Regions from separate parts of the Butyricicoccus sp. OF10-2 genome, predicted to be linked through region 2. Evidence: a T-box and tRNA genes for the amino acid it is inferred to sense, from the RefSeq annotation. Region 2 holds a T-box; the other holds one or more tRNA genes.
The links. The T-box of region 2 lies ahead of pheS (phenylalanine--tRNA ligase subunit alpha). A T-box ahead of a tRNA ligase gene usually reads a tRNA of that ligase, here a tRNA-Phe.
Positions count from the first base shown of each region.

Region 1: it encodes a tRNA-Phe, which carries the amino acid that the T-box ahead of pheS (phenylalanine--tRNA ligase subunit alpha) is inferred to sense. The anticodon was not compared.

Region 1 covers NZ_QUMC01000004.1:37,810-44,236, forward strand. The annotation lists gene DXB00_RS03500 (MBOAT family O-acyltransferase) at 1-381, opposite strand, end outside; gene DXB00_RS03505 (S-layer homology domain-containing protein) at 406-2,415, opposite strand; gene DXB00_RS03510 (DUF4367 domain-containing protein) at 2,546-3,106, opposite strand; gene DXB00_RS17630 (hypothetical protein) at 3,094-3,225, opposite strand; gene DXB00_RS03515 (RNA polymerase sigma factor) at 3,226-3,759, opposite strand; tRNA gene DXB00_RS03520 (tRNA-Phe) at 4,512-4,587, shown strand; tRNA gene DXB00_RS03525 (tRNA-Gly) at 4,849-4,924, shown strand; gene lepA (translation elongation factor 4) at 5,356-6,427, shown strand, end outside.
Region 2 covers NZ_QUMC01000001.1:274,335-280,761, forward strand. The annotation lists gene rpsC (30S ribosomal protein S3) at 1-243, shown strand, start outside; gene rplP (50S ribosomal protein L16) at 243-668, shown strand; gene rpmC (50S ribosomal protein L29) at 668-868, shown strand; gene rpsQ (30S ribosomal protein S17) at 887-1,144, shown strand; gene rplN (50S ribosomal protein L14) at 1,157-1,525, shown strand; gene rplX (50S ribosomal protein L24) at 1,541-1,858, shown strand; gene rplE (50S ribosomal protein L5) at 1,878-2,423, shown strand; gene DXB00_RS01475 (type Z 30S ribosomal protein S14) at 2,438-2,623, shown strand; T-box leader at 3,354-3,588, shown strand; partial or broken gene pheS (phenylalanine--tRNA ligase subunit alpha) at 3,691-4,709, shown strand; gene pheT (phenylalanine--tRNA ligase subunit beta) at 4,897-6,427, shown strand, end outside.

The sequences.
Region 1 (6,427 bases), on a different contig from region 2:
CATATAGCCGCAGATGACGAACGTGTAGAACGAAATGCCGATCGGCAGAGCAAGCTGAGGCAGACTGAGCTGCACACCGGTGCAGCCGAGCAGCTCTCCGAAAAAGCCGAGGTATTTGAATAACCCGAGTGCGCCGAGGTTGAGCACAAGCACCAGCGTGAGCAGACCGCGCTTACGCTCGGTGCGTTCCAGCTTTTGCGCCGCAAAGAAGTTGAAGGCAACGGTCAGCGCCAGCAACGGCAGAAATTTTACACCGCCGATGGCGTAAAAACAGATGCTCAGCAGCAGAAGAAAGGGTTTCTTGGCCTTCTGTGACAGTGGGTGGTAAATGAGTGCGCCTATCACCAGAAAGACGATATAAGCGAATGAATTTGGTGTCACGTTTATTTCTCTCCGTCCCCAAAATTATTTGTTGTAGCCGGTCACGCCGTTTTTATTCATCCAGGTCAGCTTGACCTGCAGCAAACGGGCGATCGCCGGATTTTCCTGACCGTGCCGGGCTGCATACAGCCGCTGCAGCTCAAGCAGGTCGTTGTAGGTCAAATACGGATAATCCTGACCGGAACAGGTGCCGTCCGGCTTGTAGGAGTAGTTCAGATCACCGTCCGGCTTGTACCACAGCAGTTCGCTCTGCTCAATGCCGCGCACCATGCGGTCAGCGAGGACGGCGTAGCTGTCCTCCTTAACTGCGTCTGCCATCCGGTACAGGAATTCGGCTTCGGCGGCATGATGGTTGAGCGAAGCGTGTGTCGGCGAGGACTCTCCGTTCGGGTGCCAGTAATCCTGCACGAGCCATCCCTCGTCATCGCCGGCCCCGAAGGTGAAATGATGCTGCTCGGCAAAGCTGACGAGAAAATCCGCATACTTACGGGTCTTGTCCAGCCAGCCGGTCACACCGAAGTTTTCGGCTGCGTTGATGTTCGCCAGCCAGAAATCCGTGTTGAAGCGGGTGTCGTAGTAGCCGGGTTCGATGCCGTAATCCGTCTTGAGCCAGGTGCTGCCTGCCTGAGAGGGGATAAAGCCGTACTCGTTCTGCTGCTCGCGCATCAGGTCGATCATCGCCAGACCGATCGCGCGGGAGGCCGGCTGATCGGTGTCGTTTGCCATCTTGCCGGCAATATGTGCCGCCGGAAGCGAGTAGAAATAGTTCTCGTCGAACGGATAGTAGGTCGAAGGTGCGGTATAGTAGTAACCGTTGTAGCACCAGCGGTTGGTGCCGATCAGGCTGTAGTTCGCCCAGCGGCTGAGCATGGATGGGTCGCTCCAGTCGATGAGCGTCTGCTGAGAAGTCAGCAGCAGATAGTCGCTGTAGGTGCCCTGCGTAAGAGCCGCAACCTGCACGGAGAACCGGAAGCCAGAAGCTGTCCGCTCGATCTTCAGCGAGCCGTTTTTGCCCGGGAAATACTCGATCATGCCGTTGTCTCGCGCGGCATAGGTCATCGGCGTGACGAGAATGCTGTCCACGCCGTCCACCCGCAGGAAGTACATGCCGCTCGGCAGCGTGCCCGCAGTGAGCGGCTGCTGTTTCCACGAGGACGCTGCGGTGTCGTACCAGCGAACGGTGCCGGACATGCCCTTCATCTCAAACTGCGCGGCTGTGTGCGCGGGTGCGTCCAGCACGGCGGCAGAGTGTCCCATTTCGACCGCGCAGCCCTGACCGTCCGTGTAACGGCGGGTCGCTCGATGGACTTCGGTCAGGTCCTGTTCGGTCTCGCTGCGCGTCACGTCACCCAGTTTGGTGGTGAAGGCCGTGTAGGAATGGGTCTGCGGCGGCTGCGGCGCATCGGTTTCCCGCTGCTGGTAGGAGACCATCGGTGCAAAACGCTGCAAAATAGTCGCCAGCTGTGCGCGGGAGACTGTGCGCTGCGGAGACAGTGTGGTCGCGGTCGTGCCGGTGATCAGTCCCTCGGCGTTGGCCCACTGCATGGCGGCCTGCGCATACGGATGAATCGAAGAAGCATCCGTGTAGCCGGAGAGCGCGCTTTGTGCCGTCACATCCAGCTTTTTGTATTCGGCAAAGCGGTACAGCATAACGGCGAACTGCTCGCGCGTAAGTGAGGTGCCGGGGCGAAACACCGTGTCGCTGTAACCGGTGATGATGCCGTTGGACACACCCCACTGAACCGCGGTCAGGAAGGACGCATCCTCCGCGACATCCTGAAAGGTAAGCACTGTGTCAGCCGCAGGCGCGTGCGCCATGCGGTACAGCGCCTGCACCAGACAGGCGCGGGTCGCAGGTGCATCTGCAGCAAAGGTATATTCCGAAATGCCGTCCATCAGGTTGGACTGTACGGCGAATTCCATGGCCTGCTCGGCCCAGTGCGGCTTTAGATCGGAATAATCGGCGGCAGCGGCGCCGGTCAGCATCGAAAGACTGAGCATTACGGCCGCCGCGGTATAGCGATGTTTTTTCAAAAGAGTAAACCTCCGTGATTGTTTTCGCGCAGAAAATCATGCGCGTGGTTTATACACTTTCACAATTTATCATTATAACACCGCGGCAGGGCGGGCCGCAATAGCAATTCTTTGCAATATCAGCAGAGAATCACTGCAGATTCTCGATGAGTTTGCGGCAGGTATCGGCGGGCAGGCTGCTGTACAGGTGATAGACGATGTCATCGTGCGTCCAGAGGAGCGTGACCGTGCCGTTTTTCTCGACCATCGTAACCGGACTGCCGTGCAGAGCAAATTCGGTAACGGATGCGTTTTCCGTGTCCACGAGCTTGTGTGCCTCCGAAGTGTCCGTAATCCGGGTGCAGGTCAGGTCGAGAAAATCGGTAGTGCTCTCGTAGGTGACGGTATAGCCGTTAGGTGTGCTGCGCTCATCGGTTTTGTGCATGGTATCCGGCAGACCGGACAGAACCGGCGGTGTGAACGCCTTGCTGTCGGTTTCGGACGGCAGGGCAGACGAAAAACGATAGTCGGTCAGGTCGTTAAACACGCGCACGACAGTATTGATTAGCGATACGCGGTATGCTTCTACGCTCATCGCGCAGCCGAACGAAACCGCAGCGGAAAGCAGCAGAACAGCGGCCGTGCGGCGCGCAAGACGAAGGCTCCGGTTGAACGCCGCAGAGTGCTTTTGCGCACGCATCAGACGGCGCATTTCGCGCCGGAATTTCCGGGAGAACGGTGCTCAGGCAGCGCATCCGGCGTACAGGCTTGCAGCCACAGCTCGCGCGCTTCGGCGGCCTGCGCGGACAGCATATCGTCAGTGATCTTCATTTACGGTTCCTCCATCCCACTCAGCGCTGCGCTGAGTTTTTCCTTGGCACGCTGGATGAGCTTGCGCACGTTCGGCTCGGTTGTATCCAGAATATTCGCGATCTCCGCGTTGGAATAGCCGCAGTCGTACCGCAGAAGCAGTACCGAGCGGTAACGCGGCGGCAGTGCAGCGATAGCGGCCGCCAGAGTGTCGCGCTCGGCGAGACGCTCAATCTCGGCGGCAGGCGCGGCTCCGACATATTCTTCGACAAGCGGCAGGACATTGCGGCGCTGCTTTTCGCGGTACAGGTCGATCGCTTTGTGCTCGGTAATAGTGACGAGCAGCGCACGCGTTTTGTGACACCTCGGTGAAGAAATGGTGTCCAGAATTTCGATGACTTTGAGAAAAGCCTGATGCACCACGTCCTCCGCATCTCTGCTGTTGCGCAGAATGCGGTTTGCGGTGTAGTACATCAGATTTTTGTATTCGCTGTAAAGAATCTCGAACTTGGACTTGTCTGCGTCCGAGTCGATCATTGCCAGATAGAGAAACATTTTTACGCCTTCCTGCCTATTATTTTAGCAGATTATAGCATATTGTGCCTGACGATGCAATCTGAAGAGCGGATTTACAGGCTGCTCTTCTCATGGCGAAAAAATTTCTAGGGCAATACCGCACAATTAAAGCTGCGGCGCTTTGCGGAAATTTCGCGCCCTGACTTTGTTGCGATTTCACGGTAATACATCAAGTATTACCGCAAAACCGCGCCTCGTCAGTACGCAAAATTTACTCGCAAATCGCTCTTGTCCAATTATGCGGTATTGCCCTATTTTTTTGCGGAAGAGTGTCACAAAACCGGAAGGGCATTCGTCTATATAGTATGAGCAGGGCAGGAGAGCCGGAAAGGAGGGATTGCGTGGATAGTGGAAACTGGACTCGATTGATTCACAAACCAGCGTGTTGGCTGCCGTGCCGGCCAATGACGAGATTTGCAGAGAACGCTATCCGACATTTCAAATGGCAAGGCAGGCGGCAGACAGTATAAATGACCAGACATACATAAAGGAGGCGCGTTTCAGTTGAACTATTTTGGGCTGCACCGTGTGGCTGCTCCCGCATGAAAAGGATAGAGCGGCGGACTTGTTGTGGGGACAAATCCGCCGTAAAACGGAAGAGAAAAGTGATACAGTCGCAGACTGAGCTTCTGTGACTGTTTTCGCCTGCTTGCAGAATATACAAAAAATTTTGAAAAAAGTTGTTGACATTTCCGAGGGAATATAATATACTAAACAAGCGCTGTAAAAACGCCTCTGTAGCTCAGTCGGTAGAGCAGGGGACTGAAAATCCCCGTGTCGGTGGTTCGATTCCGCCCGGAGGCACCATTTTTTAATGAGTGCCATTGGCACTCATTAAAAAATAATACCTCCGTGCTGAGGAATCGAGGCCGTAGCCCTCTAACCTCTGAATTGTCGCTTTGCGACATTGGAATGAGAGCAGGCGGCTCTTGGAAATATGCCGGTGGCATATTTCAACCAGCGTGGCTTTTTCCGTAGAAAAAGCGATTCCGCCCGGAGATGTAGCGTCGGAGCGACAAGTAACCCATCTTCGAGTTAAAAATCGCGTTAGCGCGAAAAATCAAATATGCGGCTGTAGCTCATCTGGTAGAGCGCCACCTTGCCAAGGTGGAGGTAGCGAGTTCGAGCCTCGTCAGCCGCTCCAAATCAAAGGGCACCGATGTCATTCGGTGCTTTTCTTTTGCCCGCAGCACACTCGCTTCCTCCACCTTCATAAAATCGGAGGTCGGGGTCCCCGTGAAAGCCTGCGGCTTTTGCGGGGTGTGGATGCGAGTTCGAGCCTCGTCAGCCGCTCCAATTAGAAGCACCGAGTAAAATCGGTGCTTTTGTTTTACCCCAAACCGCCGGCCGCCGCTAATTCTTTGTCGGTTTACTGCTTCATCATGATAATACAATAACCGCTTTGCATGAAATTCCTCTTATCAGAAAATGAAATTTATGAAAAAATACAAAATTCACGTTTGCAGCAGAGAAACAAACGTAAACTGCGAAAGAACGCTTGTGACACCCCGCCAAATATGCTATAATGAGCCTATATTTATTAGGTTTACAGTTTACAGATAAGGAGCTTTCGACGTGAAAAATCGCGAGCAAATTCGTAATTTCTCCATCATTGCACATATTGACCACGGCAAATCTACGCTGGCAGACCGTCTGCTGGAGCAGTGCAAGGCCGTTTCCGTGCGTGAAATGGAGGAGCAGTTACTCGACAATATGGAGCTTGAGCGTGAGCGCGGCATTACCATCAAGGCGCGCGCTGTCCGCATGGAATACACCGCGGACAACGGCAAGACCTACGAAATGAACCTGATCGACACCCCGGGTCATGTGGACTTCAACTATGAGGTTTCACGTTCTCTGGCGGCGTGTGAGGGTGCGCTTCTGGTCGTTGATGCGGCACAGGGTATTGAGGCGCAGACGCTCGGCAACACCTATCTTGCCATCGACGCCGGTCTGGAGGTCGTGCCGGTCATCAACAAGATCGACCTGCCGGCGGCAGACGCGCCGCGCGTCAAGAAGGAGATCGAGGATATCATCGGCATTCCGGCAGAGGACTCGCCCGAAATTTCCGCAAAAATGAATATCAACATTCACGAGGTGCTCGAGCGCATCGTAACCGATATTCCGGCGCCGGAGGGCGATGCGGATGCGCCGCTGCGCGCACTCGTGTTCGACAGCCAGTACGACCCGTACAAGGGCGTTGTCGTTTACATGCGCCTGCTTGACGGTAAGATCTGCCCGGGCATGAAGGTCAAAATGATGGCCACCGGTGCTGAATTTCAGGTACTTGAGTGCGGCTACATGCTGCCGCTTGGTCTGTCTCCGCAGCAGGAGCTGTGTGCGGGTGAGGTTGGCTACTTTACCGCCTCTATTAAAAAGGTGTCCGACACCCGCGTGGGCGATACCGTTACCGGTGTGGAAAATCCGACGCCGGAGGCGCTGCCCGGCTATCGTCCGGCACGTCCGATGGTATTCTGCGGCATTTACACCGAGGACGGCTCCAAGTATCCCGATCTGCGTGACGCACTTGAAAAACTGCAGCTCAATGACGCAGCGCTGTCGTTTGAGCCGGAAAGCTCGGTCGCACTCGGCTTCGGTTTCCGCTGCGGCTTCCTCGGTATGCTGCACATGGAGATCATTCAGGAGC
Region 2 (6,427 bases):
CAGACCCTGCGTGCGGACATCGACTATGGTTTTGCTGAAGCTGCGACCACCTACGGCCGCATCGGTGTTAAGGTATGGATCTACAAGGGTGAGGTTCTCCACGGCGGTCCGCGTCTGGGTCGCTCCATTGAAGCTCCGAAGCCGGCATTCGAGCGCCGCGATCGTCGCGGTGACCGTCGCGGCCGTCGTGACTTCAACCGTGGCGAGCGTCGTGCTCCCCGTCAGGAAGGAGGCAACCGTTAATGCTGCTCCCTAAGAGAGTTAAGTATCGTCGCGTTCATCGCGGCCGTATGACCGGCAAGGCTACCCGCGGTAACTTCGTATCGAACGGTGAGTTCGGTATCCAGGCTACCGAGCCGTGCTGGATCACCTCGAATCAGATCGAGGCAGCCCGTATCGCTATGACCCGTTACACCAAGCGTGGCGGTCAGGTATGGATCAAGATTTTCCCCGACAAGCCGGTTACCAAGCATCCGGCTGGTGCTCGAATGGGTTCCGGTAAGGGCGCACCCGAGTACTGGGTTGCAGTAGTTAAGCCGGGCCGTGTACTGTTTGAGATCGCAGGCGTTTCCGAGGAAGTTGCTCGTGAGGCACTGCGTCTGGCAAGCCACAAGCTGCCCTGCAAGACCAAGTTCGTTGCCCGTGAGAAGAATGGCGGTGAAGCATGATGAAGGCATCTGAGATCAGAGAACTGACGGCTGAGGAGCTGTCTGCAAAGCTCGGTGAGCTGAAGAAGGACCTCTTCAACCTCCGTCTGCAGCTCGCTACCAATCAGCTCGACAACACCAACAAGATCAATGAAGTCAAGCACGACATTGCTCGTATCAATACCGTTATCCGCGAGAAGCAGATCGCGGAGAAGGCATAAGGGAGGGAAACGAATATTATGAGCGAAAGAGCATTACGCAAAACGCGAGTAGGCAAGGTCGTTTCCGATAAGATGGATAAGACCATTGTCGTAGCAATTGAGGATCGTGTAGCACATCCTCTGTACAAGAAGGTTATTCCGCACACCTATAAGCTGAAGGCACACGACGAGAACAACGAGTGTGGCATCGGTGATAAGGTTAAGGTGATGGAGACCCGTCCGCTGTCCAAGGACAAGCGCTGGCGCCTGGTCGAGATCATCGAGAAGGCAAAGTAAGGAGGAGAGCACATGGTTCAGCAGGAAAGCTTTCTGCGTGCAGCTGACAACAGCGGCGCAAAGGAACTGAAGGTAATCCGTGTTCTCGGCGGCTCCGCACGCAAGTACGGCAACATCGGTGACGTAGTTGTTTGCTCGGTGCGCAAGTGCACCCCGGGCGGCGGCGTAAAGAAGGGCGATGTCGTTAAGGCAGTTATCGTCCGCACCGTTAAGGGCCTGCGCCGCGCTGACGGCAGCTATATCCGCTTTGACGAGAACGCTGGCGTTATCATTCGTGATGACAAAAACCCCCGCGGCACCCGTATCTTTGGGCCTGTCGCTCGTGAGCTGCGTGACAAGGATTACATGAAGATCCTGTCGCTTGCTCCGGAAGTACTGTAAGGAGGTCGCCAACAAATGAACAATTTGCACGTTAAGACGGGCGACACCGCAGTCGTTCTTTCCGGCAAGGAAAAGGGCAAGCGCGGCAAGATCCTGTCCGTAAACCCGAAGAAGGGTATGGTAGTAATCGAAGGTGTGAACATGATCAAGTGCCACACCAAGCCCCGCCGTCAGGGTGAAACCGGCGGCATCATCGAGCGCGAGGGTGCGCTGCGTGCCTGCAAGGTAATGCGCGTATGCCCGAAGTGCGACAAGCCGACTCGTGTAGCGCACAAGTTCACCGAGAACGGCACTAAGCTGACGGTGTGCAAGCACTGCGGCGAAACGCTTTAAGAAGAGGAGGTTGCAATAAATGGTTCCGAATATGAAAGCAAAGTATACTGCGGAAGTTGCGCCTGCTCTGATGAAGAAGTTTCAGTACGAGAGCGCAATGCAGATCCCGAAGCTCGACAAGATCGTAATCAACGTCGGCTGCGGTAAGGAAGCAAACGGTAACTCCAAGGTTATCGAGGCTATTGTCCGTGATATCACCCTGATCTCCGGCCAGAAGCCGATCATCACCCACGCTAAGAAGTCCATCGCAAACTTCAAGCTGCGTGACGGCATGCCGGTAGGCGTTAAGGTAACCCTGCGCCGTGACCGTATGTGGGAGTTCCTGGATCGTCTGTTCAACGTAGCTCTGCCGCGTGTACGCGACTTCCGCGGCATCAACGGCAACGCATTTGACGGCCGTGGCAACTACGCTCTGGGTCTGAACGAGCAGCTGATCTTCCCGGAAATTTCCTATGATCAGATCGACAAGATCCGCGGCATGAACATCGTTATCTGCACCACTGCAAATACCGATGAAGAAGCAAAGGAGCTGCTTACTCTGATGGGCGCTCCGTTTGAGAAGTAAGGAGGAGAAGTTAAATGGCTAAGAAGTCGATGGTTCTCAAGCAGCAGGCTAAGCCGAAGTTCTCCAGCCGAGCTTACAACCGCTGCAAGATCTGCGGCCGTCCGCACGCTTACCTGCGTGATTTCGGTATCTGCCGTATCTGCTTCCGCGAGCTGGCTTACAAGGGCCAGATCCCGGGTGTCCGCAAGGCATCCTGGTAAGGAAGAGCGATTTCAAAAAGGAACCCGTAAGGGTTCCTTTTTTTATGCTTTAACGGTGGGCAGAGACCATTTCTGCACCGACTGATCGGGGCACGCGAACTGCGTAAGCGGGTTCGCCCCTAACGGGCGGCAGCCTTTTTCAGCACCGGCTGAGCGGGGTACGCGAACTGCCGCAGGCGTGTTCGCCCTTTCCGGGCGGGGAGTTTTTCGCTGCACCTCAGCGGGGGATTCGCCGTCTGCGGACGGCGGGAACGTGCCGCGCCCCGCGGCAGGGCAAAAAGGAAGGGACACCTGCGGTTTCCCTTCCTCTTTGAACTCCTGCCTTTCCCTTATTTGTTAGCCTGGCGCAGACCAGAGACCGGCGACCGCTCCGAAAAAGGGAACGGCAGTCGGGTGACCGTTGTGTGTCTTTCGTGAAATGTTCGCAATTCACAGATAGCGTACTGCTACACAGATGGTTTTATCAGCGCAGGCGCGACATGCCCGTGTCGCGCAATTCGTTTGTGCGTTATTACGGATAGTTCCTGCGGGTAATACATGAGGGTAAATGTTATCGTAGGGCGGGGTGCCCTCACCCCGCCGTTTTTAACGATCTGCTGTTATTTATATACGGTGAGGCGGTCGTTTCAGTATGAAAAAATCGTAATATATTGACTATTAAAACGAAAATCTCGTAGTTGCCTCTTGCATTTTCCCGCAAAATGTGTTTTAATTATTCTGTTATAAATATTTCAATGCGATGAGCAGGAAAAGTAACGCTGTGTTCCTCTTTCTCAGAGAGAACGGTCCCATGGCTGCAAGCCGTTTATCGAGGTATGGCGCGAAGTTCCCCTGTGAGCACCGGTGCTGAATAGATGCAGTAGGCGCCGGCGAAGTAACGCTCCGTTACCGGCGTTCAATGAGTGCCCGATTTTTTTCGGGAATCAGGGTGGTACCACGGAAGTTTTACGCCTTTCGTCCCTAATTTTAGAGGGATGAAAGGCGTTTTTTGTTTCATTAGGAATTACTAACTACTAATTGGTATAAGAGACCATCCCTTATATACAAGCCAAAGAAGGAGAATTGGTATGAAAGAAAAGCTGCAAGGCATTTTGCAGACCGCGAAGGAGCAGCTCGCTGCCGCGAAGGATTCGCGCGCGCTGGACGAGGCCCGTGTTAAGTTCCTCGGCAAAAAGGGTGAGCTGACCGCGCTGCTCAAGGGCATGAAGGACGTTGCCGCAGAGGAGCGTCCGGTTGTTGGTCAGCTGATCAACGACGTTCGTGCGGAGATCGAAACCATCATTGACAAGCAGAAGAAGCTGATCGAGCAGGCTGCGCTCGAGAAGAAGCTGGAGGCGGAGACTATCGACGTTACCTGCCGGGTGAGGACGTTGTCATCGGCAAGAAGCATCCGCTGAACATCGTGCTCGACGAGTTCAAGGAGATTTTCCTCGGTCTGGGCTTCTCGATCGCTGAGGGTCCGGAGGTTGAGCTGGATCACTACAACTTTGAGGCGCTAAACATTCCGAAGGATCATCCGGCACGCGACACGCAGGATACCTTCTATATTTCGGATAATGTTGTGCTCCGCACGCAGACCTCTCCGATGCAGGTCCGCACGATGGAAAAGCGCAAGCCGCCGATCCGCATTATCGCGCCGGGCCGTGTTTACCGTTCGGACGCCGTTGATGCAACCCACTCTCCGCTGTTCCATCAGATCGAGGGTCTGGTTGTCGATAAGGGCATCCGCATGAGCGACCTGAAGGGCATTCTCGAGCTGTTCGCAAAGAAGCTGTACGGCGAGGACACGGTTGTTCGTTTCCGTCCGCATCACTTCCCGTTCACCGAGCCGTCTGCGGAGATGGATATCCAGTGCTACCGCTGCCACGGTGAAGGCTGCCCGCTCTGCAAGGGCGAGGGCTGGATCGAGATCCTCGGCTGCGGCATGGTTCACCCCAAGGTGCTTGAGATGAGTGGTATCGACCCGAATGAATACTCCGGCTACGCCTTCGGCATCGGTCTGGAGCGTATGGTTATGGGCCGCTTCAAGATCGACGATATCCGTCTGTTCTATGAGAACGACGTTCGATTCCTGCACCAGTTCTAAACCTGCACCCGTAGGGCGGGATGACCTCATCCCGCCGCACTCTCCCGCATGTTACAAGCGATACGTATTATCGTAGGGCGCGACGACCCCGGCGCGCCGCTCGTAAGTATATGCAGGCGGCAAATACGGCGCGCTGAGTCGTCGCGCCCTACGGACAACAATAACACCAAAAGGAGTGTTCCTATCAATGAAACTGCCATTATCCTGGCTTTCGGATTATACCGATATGAACGGCATCACCCCGAAGGAGTATGATGCCAAGCTGACTATGTCCGGCTCCAAGGTCGAGGAGGTTTACTATCTCGGCGCGGAGATCGACAACGTTGTGACCGGCAAGATCCTCGAGGTTGTCGATCACCCGGATTCCGACCATCTGAAGATCTGCCAGCTCGATGTCGGCAAGGAGGAGCCGGTGCAGATCGTCACCGGCGCACCCAATGTAACGCCTGCGTCCGTTGGCGAGATCTGCCCGGTCTGCCTGCACAAGTCCACCCTGCCGGGCGGCGTGAAGATCACCAAGGGCAAGCTGCGCGGCGTGCCGTCCAACGGCATGATGTGCTCGTTCCAGGAGCTGGGTCTGTCCCACGGCTGCGTACCGTATGCGTGCGAGAACGGCATCCTGTTCCTGCCGGCCGGCACCCCGGTTGGCGAGGACATCAAGAAGGTGCTCGGTCTGGACGACTGGGTTTCCGATTTCGAGATTACGTCCAACCGCCCGGACTGCCTGAGCGTGATCGGTCTGGCCCGCGAGACTGCGGCTACCTTCGACCGTCCGTTCAGTGTCAAGACCCCGGAGGTAAAGGGCGTTGGCGGCGATATCAACGAGTATATGTCGGTTGAGGTCAAGGATACCGACCTGTGCCCGCGCTACACCGCCCGCATTGTCAAGAATATCAAGATCGAGCCGTCTCCGGCGTGGATGCGCGAGCGTCTGCACGCCTGCGGCGTTCGTCCGATCAACAATATCGTTGATATCACCAACTATGTTATGCTCGAGTACGGCCAGCCGATGCATGCGTTCGACTACAAGTGCCTGTCCGATGGCCGCATTGTTGTCCGCCGTGCCCGCAACGGTGAGTCCATCCAGACTCTGGACGGCGTGGATCACGACCTGAGCGATAAGATGCTCGCCATCTGCGACAACGACAAGCCGGTTGCTGTTGCAGGCGTTATGGGCGGCGCAAACTCCGAGATTATGGACGACACCAAGACCGTCGTTTTCGAGTCCGCAAACTTCCACGGCGCTACCGTTCGTATCACCGCAAAGGCGCTCGGTATGCGTACCGAGGCTTCCGGCCGCTTTGAAAAGGGCCTTGACCCGCGCATGACCCTCGATGCGGTCAACCGTGCGTGCGAACTGATCGAGATGCTCGGCGCAGGCGAGGTCGTTGACGGCATTATCGACGTTGACAACTCCGACCCGAACCACAAGCGTCTGCCGTTTGAGCCGGACAAGATGAACGCGCTGCTCGGTCTGGAGCTGTCCACGGAGGAGCAGGTAAAGCTGCTCGAGAAACTGGGCTTCAAGATCGAGAACAACGAGGTCGTTGTGCCGTTCTTCCGCACCGACATCAACCGTATGTGCGACGTAGCCGAGGAGGTTGCCCGCATGTACGGCTACGACAAGATTCCGACCACGCTGTATGCCGGTGAGATGGTACAGGGTGAGTTCACGCCGGCTCAGCAGGCGGAGCGCGCTGCCGCGCTGGTTTGCCGCG